Regions from separate parts of the Oceanobacillus sp. FSL K6-3682 genome, predicted to be linked through region 2. Evidence: a T-box and tRNA genes for the amino acid it is inferred to sense, from the RefSeq annotation. Region 2 holds a T-box; the other holds one or more tRNA genes.

Region 1 (4,436 bases), 1.3 Mb from region 2:
CGTACAGTAGCAGCAATTTTAGAGAATTATCAACAGGAAGATGGAAGTGTTGTTGTACCGGAAGTACTACGTGCCTATATGGGCGGCGTAGAAGTGATTGGCAAGTAATATTCAAGTGAAAGACACTCTAATTTCGGAGTGACTTTCACTTTTTTTTTGAAAAATGTTGACAAGTAATATTGGTGGGTGGTATAGTAGTTTTTGTGTTCACGGAGGTATACCCAAGTCTGGCTGAAGGGATCGGTCTTGAAAACCGACAGGCGGGTCAAACCGCGCGGGGGTTCGAATCCCTCTACCTCCTCCATTTATAACAAAAATAAATAATGATAAATAAAAACCCGTGGCTTTCGAGCTGCGGGTTTTCTGATATATTCCTACATAGATTTACTCTTTATCTCTTCTCTCCATCAATGATTCCAATAACTGCTTTGGCAGCGGAAAGCGTTTGTTATCCAGCGGCAGAAAGTTGAGCTTGCTCTCTGCATGTTTATCTTCTTTAGCCTCGTTCATTTCCGAATGAAGAAACTCCATCTTCTCATCTAGCTGATTTGCAATATTTGCGCTGGTTGTTAATTCTGCCACCAGGTGTTCCGGTACTTCTCCATCATATTTATAATAAATTTTATGCTCTAAGCTCGCCCAGAAATCCATGGCAACAGTGCGAATCTGTATTTCGATAAATACCTCTTCCTGACGGTCAGAGAAAAAGACAGGAATCGATAAAATCAAATGAAGGCTTTTGTATCCATTTGGTTTTGGATTCTTAATATAATCTTTTATTTCAATAACTTTTATATCCTGCTGACCTTGTATCATTTCACTGATTTTATAAATATCAGAGATAAAGGAGCAGACAATACGGATCCCTGCAATATCCTTGATATAGTTCTTAATCGACCCTTGCGTAATTGGAATATTTTTGCGCTGGCATTTTTGTAAAATACTTTCAGGTGATTTAATGCGTGATTTTAAATGTTCAATCGGATTGTAATCATGAATATGCTCAAATTCTTCCTGAAGGATGTTAAGCTTTGTATTTATTTCATCCAGTCCAAATTTGTAGCTGAGCATAAAACGTGTAAGTTCTTTTCGTACAGCTGTTAACTGGTTTATTTGTTTTGATTCATCCATTGATAAAATTCCTTTCTGGCTTTCATTCAGATACAATATAAGTATAGCAAAAATTGTTTTTTATATCAGATTATAAGGTGTCTTATTTTGTCCTTGCAGATGTACTCTTGACAAAAGCGTGACAAGCCCTTATAGTACAATTCAACATAATAAAAAATACGTTGAACGGACCAGTAATTTATGTGCATTTACGAAAGAGAGGAAATCCTGTGGCTGTGAGATTTCTGTAAATGCCTTTATGAACCTATCCGTGAGTAAGTTGGCGGATGCTGACTGCAGCATGCTGCATTATCAAAGAGAGTGGATAAGCTTTTATCAAAAAAGGTGGTACCGCGGAAATAATACTGATTCCGTCCTTTATATAGGATGTGTAATCAGTTTTTTTATTGTCAGCAAGGTACAGATGATATATATCAAATGAATCAAGATAACTACAGGAGGAAAATACATGGATAAGACAATTGCATTTTTTGGAGCAGGAAATTTAGCAGAGGCGATTATTGCCGGAATAACGAGAAGCAATATTGTTTCTAATGAACAGGTACTTGTTACCAATCGCAGTGATAATACACGTCTAGATTTACTTTCCGAAAAATATGGGGTGCAATGTAATCGGAATAAGGAAGAAATGATTCAGGAAGCAAATATTATTATTTTGGCTATGAAGCCTAAGGATGCGGGTAACTATTTAAATTGGCTTAAAGATCATATAAAGCCGCATCACGTGGTTATTTCTGTGATCGCAGGGTTATCCATCGAACAGATGGAAAAAATGCTTGGAGAAGGTATTCCTGTTATTCGGACGATGCCAAATACATCTGCATTAATCGGCCAGTCAGCTACTGCTATTTCCAAGGGATCTTACGTCCAGCTTAGTCAGCTTTATCTGGCAGAAGAGCTTTTCCAGACAGTAGGCACAACAAAAATTGTCGATGAGAGGGATATGCACACAATTACAGCTATTGCTGGAAGCGGTCCGGCGTTTTTCTATTATATGGTAGAATCAATGGAGAAGGCAGCGGTAGAGGCAGGACTGGACCAGGAGACAGCATTAGAATTGTTAACACAGACCGTTATTGGTGCAGGGAAAATGCTTGAATCATCCGGAGAAAATCCAGAACAGCTGCGCATTAATATTACCAGTCCGTCCGGAACAACAGAGGCTGGCTTAAATCAGTTAATGGCGAATGAATTTGATAAGGCTGTTAAAGCATGTGTAAATGGAGCGAGAGAGCGTTCTATCGAAATAACAAATGCACAGAAATAACTTTGAAGAGAAGAGGGGAAGTATATGCATACACCGGACTGCAGCTATTGCGGGAAGAGATGGAGTTATGGGCAGACCTTTAAACAGGTATTTAAGATTAAAATGATCTGTCCGCATTGCGGTAAAGAAAATTTTTATGATGCAAGTAAAAAAGGCGGCTGGCTCCCTTTATTAGCAATTCCCATTTTTTTAGGGCTGGCAATTCTATTAAAACTTTCTTCTGCCGGAATTATTCTGGTAGGCTGTTTATTAATGATTCTTCATGTCCTGTCTATCCCTTATCGCACAAGTTTACAGAAAGCAGGTAAATGAACGAAACAACCTGCTTTTCAAAATAGATAAGGTTTAGTATAATACGATTGTTCGTTTATTTTTTGAAGGGCGGACAATGAAATATAATTAGGCGAATACAATCGCTTGATTATACCAATAGCCCCAGTAGCTCAGGGGATAGAGCATCGGTTTCCTAAACCGTGTGCCGCAGGTTCGAATCCTGCCTGGGGCGTAAGTAATAGTGTGTGTGTGAAAAAGCAACTGGAAACATCGGAGATTTCCAGTTGCATTATTTTTGGAAAAGGTTTGTACTTAAAATTTAAATAAACCATTAAACGTCATTTTTCGTTTTCTTGTTTGTCTTATAACAAGAGTTTAGAAGGATGGCGTTTTAAATTTTATTGCGTTATTAACTATAAATAATTTAGAAAGGAGACATTTTATGCGATTTTTACCTTTACTATTTTGTATTTTTTCTATACCGTTTATTCTGGTAAGTTGCAGTGAAAAGAAAGAAGAGTCTGATCTAATTACAGAACATCCAACACGCTTACATACTATAGGCGAATTTTATAAGATATAAAGAAGCTAATGATGAAAGAGAGATGGAAATGTTAAAATGTACCCGTAGTCAAGAAGGAGCACCTTTCCTACGTCAATTCCCATTTATTTTAGAAGAATCCACTGCACAAGAAGTTGAACAAGCAACCCTGCTGATGGATGCACCACTAGATAACGAGGGAAACGCGGCAGGAGAGGATTTAGAGATAGAAATTTATTTCTTAAAAGATTAATTTCTATTTTAGCAATTTTTTTGGCTGCAGCATCGATAAGGTATTGATTTATAAAAAAATATATAGTGAAAGGAGCCGCTTTTTTTGTGAACGGCTCCTTTCATCTATATAAAGAGCAATATCGAGCAAGGAAGTTCCCGCTGCTATATCACTTTCACCCGATTCAAAATATCCTCCGCATTTTTCACGCGATCCTCTGTCGGTGGCTCCACACCCTCGAGCGGATAATCTAATCCAAGATTTTCCCATTTATAAACACCTAATTTATGATAAGGCAAGACTTCTATTTTTTCGACATTATTTAATGTAGCAATAAAGTCTGATAGTTCTTGCAAGTATTCATCGTTATCACTGCCGCCAGGTACCAGTACGTGCCGGATCCAGACGGGAACGTTTTTTTGGTCTAAATAATTGGCCATATCCAGAATGTGTTCATTTGAAAGACCTGTGAGTTCTTTGTGCTCTACAGAATTAATATGCTTTAAATCTAATAATACTAAATCGGTTAATTCTAGTACTTTATCTAAATTCTCTATAAAGTGAGGAGAGCGGTTAAAGCACCCGGCAGAAGTATCAATGGTTGTGTGTACGCCTAATTTTTTCAGTTCGGTAAATAGTTCGAGTAAAAATTCAACCTGAAGCAAAGGCTCTCCGCCGCTTACAGTCACTCCTCCATTCGTAGCCTGGAAAAATGGAAGATAATCCTTAATGTCTTTTACAAGCTCTTGTACAGACATTTTCTTTCCTGCCCCCATTTTCCAAGTATCGGGATTGTGACAAAATTTGCAGCGTAATAGGCAGCCCTGGGTAAATATAACGTACCGCAGCCCCGGCCCATCTACCGTTCCACACGTTTCGATTGAGTGAATTCTTCCTTCTTTCATGATACTCTTCCTCCCCGCTTTATTGCTTAAAATAATTCTTCATCAAGCGCTCTGATAATTTTATGAGCGCTTGATAATCATTTTCTT
Region 2 (4,436 bases):
AAAAATAATGAAATCCATAATGGTCTCTTTGCCCAATCCAACTCTTTCCGCTTCTCTGGTAGCTAAATAAACTGCTAATACAGCTCCAACAGCAATAATGATTCCATACCAATAAATTGTTAATGGACCAATTTCTAAAAATACACGATCAATAGGAGCACTTGTCCCAATCATCTATATTCTACCTCCTATTGTGATTCTAAATCACCTTGTTCAATCATTTTTGTTAAACGATCTGAAAACTCTTCTGCCGTATTCACACCCATCCGTTTCAACCGGAAATTCATAGCAGCTACTTCAATAATAACAGCCAGGTTTCTTCCCGGTCTGACAGGTATTGTTGCTTTTGGCAGATGGACATCCATAATCTTCATCGTATCTTCATCTAATCCTAAACGGTCATACTGTTTTTTATTATCCCAATTTTCCAATTGAATAACCATCGAAATCCGTTTTTGGCTGCGGATCGAGCTTGCGCCAAATAATGTCATTACATTAATAATACCCAGGCCCCTTATTTCCAGTAAATGTTCAATAAGTGCAGGTGCATTGCCAATCAGACTCTCATAATCCTCTTGCCGGATTTCCACATTATCATCTGCTACAAGACGATGCCCTCTTTTAACTAATTCCAGTGCTGTTTCACTTTTACCAACACCACTTTGTCCGATAATTAAGACACCGACGCCGTAAATATCTATTAACACACCATGCACCGCCGTAAATGGTGCAAATTTAGATTCTAAGTAATTGGTTAAACGACTCAATACCCGCGTCGTTGTCCGCGGTGATTGTATGATTGGTACGCCAGAATGCTTCGATGCTTCAAAAAATTCTTCTGGTACATCCATGCCACGGGAAATGATAATTCCCGGAGTTACATCCGTACATAGATTTTCAGCACGCTGCTTTCTTTCTGCAGCATTCAGTCCCAAAAAGTAAGCTAATTCTGTCTTACCAATTAATTGTAGACGCTCCCTTGGATAATAGTCAAAAAAGCCCGTCATTTCCAATCCTGGGCGTGAAATATCACTTGTTATAATTTCACGGTGAACTCCTTCTTCTCCTGCTACTAACTGTAAATTAAACCGATCTAGTAAATCCTTTGTACAGACGGTTGATACCATTTTGAAGCTCCTCTCTTCAACAAAGCTAACTGATATACATTTTAGCATAATCCGTACAAAAAACGTAGAGGAGAAGTCTCTTACTTAATGTACTTCATTAAAAACTATGATTGACAAGGTTTATGCAATTTTGACATTCGAAAGTCCGCTCATTATAAGATTACTTCTTTGCAGACTTTTTCAAACTCCATATAAACTGTTTTCAAGTAACCAATAATTGTTTGAGTTCTTCCGATACTTCTCCAAATATTTATGAATGAGTACTTGTTATTTTGGAAAATCTCTGTATAATATAGCATTAATATATTACCGTTGATGAAGAGAGTAGTTATATATCATGTACAGCAGCGAGTCAGGAGATGGTGGAAGCCTGACAGTACAGAATATAATGAAACGCACTTCAGAGGTGCTGTCTGAACAATCAGTAGGATATGCCGGGTTATTCCGTTAAAAATAATATAAGAAGGTTCTTATTTATTTCTGATTAAAGTCTAAAGCTTTATTAGTTATATATAGGAGCAATTAGGGTGGTACCGCGAATAAACTCGTCTCTATGTTACATCATGGAGACGGGTTTTTTATGTTTTTATATTTCACATTTAATCGTATTGGAGGAGTAGACCATGAATTACCGTCAGCAATTTGCAGAGGAAATTTATACCCATTTACAAGGGTTATCGGAAGTGGATGAAATTCATTCATTGATTGAGGAACCAAAATATAATACTCATGGCGATTTAGCGTTCCCTTGCTTTACCTTAGCAAAAAAACTAAAAAAAGCTCCGCAGCAAATAGCCAAAGAGTTATCTACAAAAATAGATGCACCTTTTTTAGAAAAGACAGTGGCAGAAGGACCTTATTTAAATGGTTTTTTAAACAAACAAGTCGTCAGTAAACAAGTAATTCGGCGTATTAATACTGAGAAAGAAGACTACGGTTCGTCTTCAGCCGGTGCTGGAAAGATAGTTACTTTAGATTTCTCATCACCAAACATCGCCAAACCTTTCTCCATGGGCCATTTACGTTCTACTGTTATTGGCAATGCACTTGCTAATATCTCAGAAAAATATGGCTATAAAGCCATTCGAATAAATCATCTTGGTGACTGGGGAACACAATTTGGCAAGCTTATTACTGCTTATAAAAAATGGGGTTTAGAAGAAAAAGTACGAGAGAACCCAATTAAAGAGCTCTTTTATCTATATGTGATGTTTCACGAACAAGCGGAAAAACATCCCCACTTAGAGGATGAAGCCCGTTTTTGGTTTAAACAATTAGAATCTGGGAATGAAGAAGCAAATCAGCTGTGGAAATGGTTCAGAGAAGAATCACTGAAGGAATTTGCGAAAATTTATGAACTGCTGGATATTGCATTTGACTCCTATGATGGCGAAGCATTTTATAATGATAAAATGGACAAGGTTGTCCAAGAATTAAAAAACAAAGATCTCCTGTCTCTTTCAGATGGAGCTGAGGTAGTTGAATTAGCAGCTGAGAATATGCCGCCATGCTTAATTAAAAAGAAAGATGGCGCTACATTATATGCAACCCGGGATTTGGCAGCAGCTATTTACCGGAGCAGGGCCTATCATTTTGAAAAATCCTTCTATATCGTCGGACAGGAGCAGCGCCTTCATTTCGAACAGTTATTCCTTGTGCTCCAGAAAATGGGCTATGACTGGGCAGCTTCATTAAAGCATGTTCCATTCGGTTTTATTTTAAAAGATGGAAAGAAAATGTCGACCAGAAAAGGAAAAGTTGTGCTGCTGGAGGATGTTATCAAAGAAGCCATTGATCTGGCTTACCAAAATATTAAAACTAAAAATCCGGAACTGGAAAATAAAGAAGAAGTAGCAAAAATGGTCGGTGTCGGAGCAATTATTTTTCATGATTTAAAGAATGAACGCCAAAATAATATTGAATTCAATCTGGATGAGATGCTGAAATTTGAAGGTTCTACAGGGCTTTATGTGCAATATACACACGCCCGTTCCTGCTCTATTCTTCGGAAAGCTTCTGCTGAAAATAACCTTTCTGTCAGTGGGCTCACCGATTCATACAGCTGGACCGTCATCAAAATACTAATGGATTTTCCAAATGTAATCGAAAAAAGCTTTCAGCAGGCTGAACCATCAGTTATCGCAAAATATGTTTTGAAATTAAGCCAGGATTTTAATAAATATTATGGTCAGGTCAAAATATTAGCTGATGATGCAGAGCAAAGCAGCAGACTGGCATTGGTGAAATCTGTTGCGATTGTATTGAAGGAAGGGTTGAAATTGCTTGGTATTAAAGCTCCTGAGAAGCTTTAAGTAAACAGACCGGCTATTTATTGCTGATTACATTTCTTATTTGCTTTGAAAGTGCTTTTTGCAGTGGAGAGAGAAATACAATTTTTATTTAGGAAAAATTAAAAACATAAAGATATTTCTATTTACCTGTAAAAAACCATTGCACTTCACATAACGGAAAGCTTTATACTTAGATATAAAGGAGCTGATATGAAATGTATACCATCGGAGAATTTGGAGCAAAAACCGGATTTTCAACACGAACGCTGCGTTTCTATGAAGAACTTGGGATTCTTTATCCAAGCAAAAGAAATGAAAACGGTCATCGTTTATACAGCTTGGAAGAACTCGCCACCTTACAACGTATCCAGTCATTAAAATTTATTGGATATTCACTTCAGGAAATCAAAGAAATGCTGGATAAAGAAGAAATCACTTTAGAAAATTTTGCAGACTCCCTCCCTGTTCAAAGAAAGGTGCTGGTGCATAAGCGCGAGGAATTAAACCGGGCCATCGCAGCTATTGATCATGTACAAGAGCTTTTAGATGATGACTTTTCATTAGATTGGACGGTGCTCGCCTCTCTGCTCCACGGGATGGAATTTGAAGAGGAGCAAAAGGCATGGATGAAGGAGCATTTTCCCGATGATTTTGCATCGCTTTTTACGGATATACCAAAGAAAGAGCGTGAAAAATTAGATAGAGAATGGCTTTCTATTCTGGCTGAAGTAAAAAGGCTGATGCGGGAAAACGTTCCTCCGCATGCGCAAGAAGCGCAACAGGTATTTCTAAATATTAATGATTTATTTATAAAAATCGTCCCTGAGGATGTTATTGTAGAAAATATCGATAAATGGGAAGAACAATTGGAATCTGCTGAAGCGGATAATTTTGTAGCTCCGACTTTCTGGTCAAAAGAGGAAGAAGCTTATATGGAGGAAATAGCTAAAGCGATGGAACAGCAGTATAAGGAGAATGAAGAAAAATAATGGAATGAAAAAAGTCCGAAGCCTCCCCT

The links. A T-box is a leader RNA that pairs with one kind of tRNA and senses whether it is charged. The one in region 2 lies ahead of argS (arginine--tRNA ligase), so its partner is inferred to be a tRNA-Arg.
Region 1: it encodes a tRNA-Arg, which carries the amino acid that the T-box ahead of argS (arginine--tRNA ligase) is inferred to sense. The anticodon was not compared.

The regions. Positions count from the first base shown of each region.
Region 1 is NZ_CP150263.1:16,078-20,513, forward strand. Features, by position in the region: gene serS (serine--tRNA ligase) at 1-108, shown strand, start outside; tRNA gene MHH51_RS00060 (tRNA-Ser) at 212-304, shown strand; gene MHH51_RS00065 (GTP pyrophosphokinase family protein) at 385-1,131, opposite strand; T-box leader at 1,284-1,492, shown strand; gene proC (pyrroline-5-carboxylate reductase) at 1,580-2,398, shown strand; gene MHH51_RS00075 (TIGR04104 family putative zinc finger protein) at 2,423-2,710, shown strand; tRNA gene MHH51_RS00080 (tRNA-Arg) at 2,831-2,903, shown strand; gene MHH51_RS00085 (hypothetical protein) at 3,283-3,465, shown strand; gene pflA (pyruvate formate-lyase-activating protein) at 3,609-4,349, opposite strand.
Region 2 is NZ_CP150263.1:3,538,994-3,543,429, forward strand. Features, by position in the region: gene lgt (prolipoprotein diacylglyceryl transferase) at 1-174, opposite strand, end outside; gene hprK (HPr(Ser) kinase/phosphatase) at 189-1,127, opposite strand; T-box leader at 1,431-1,683, shown strand; gene argS (arginine--tRNA ligase) at 1,751-3,439, shown strand; gene MHH51_RS17525 (MerR family transcriptional regulator) at 3,634-4,407, shown strand.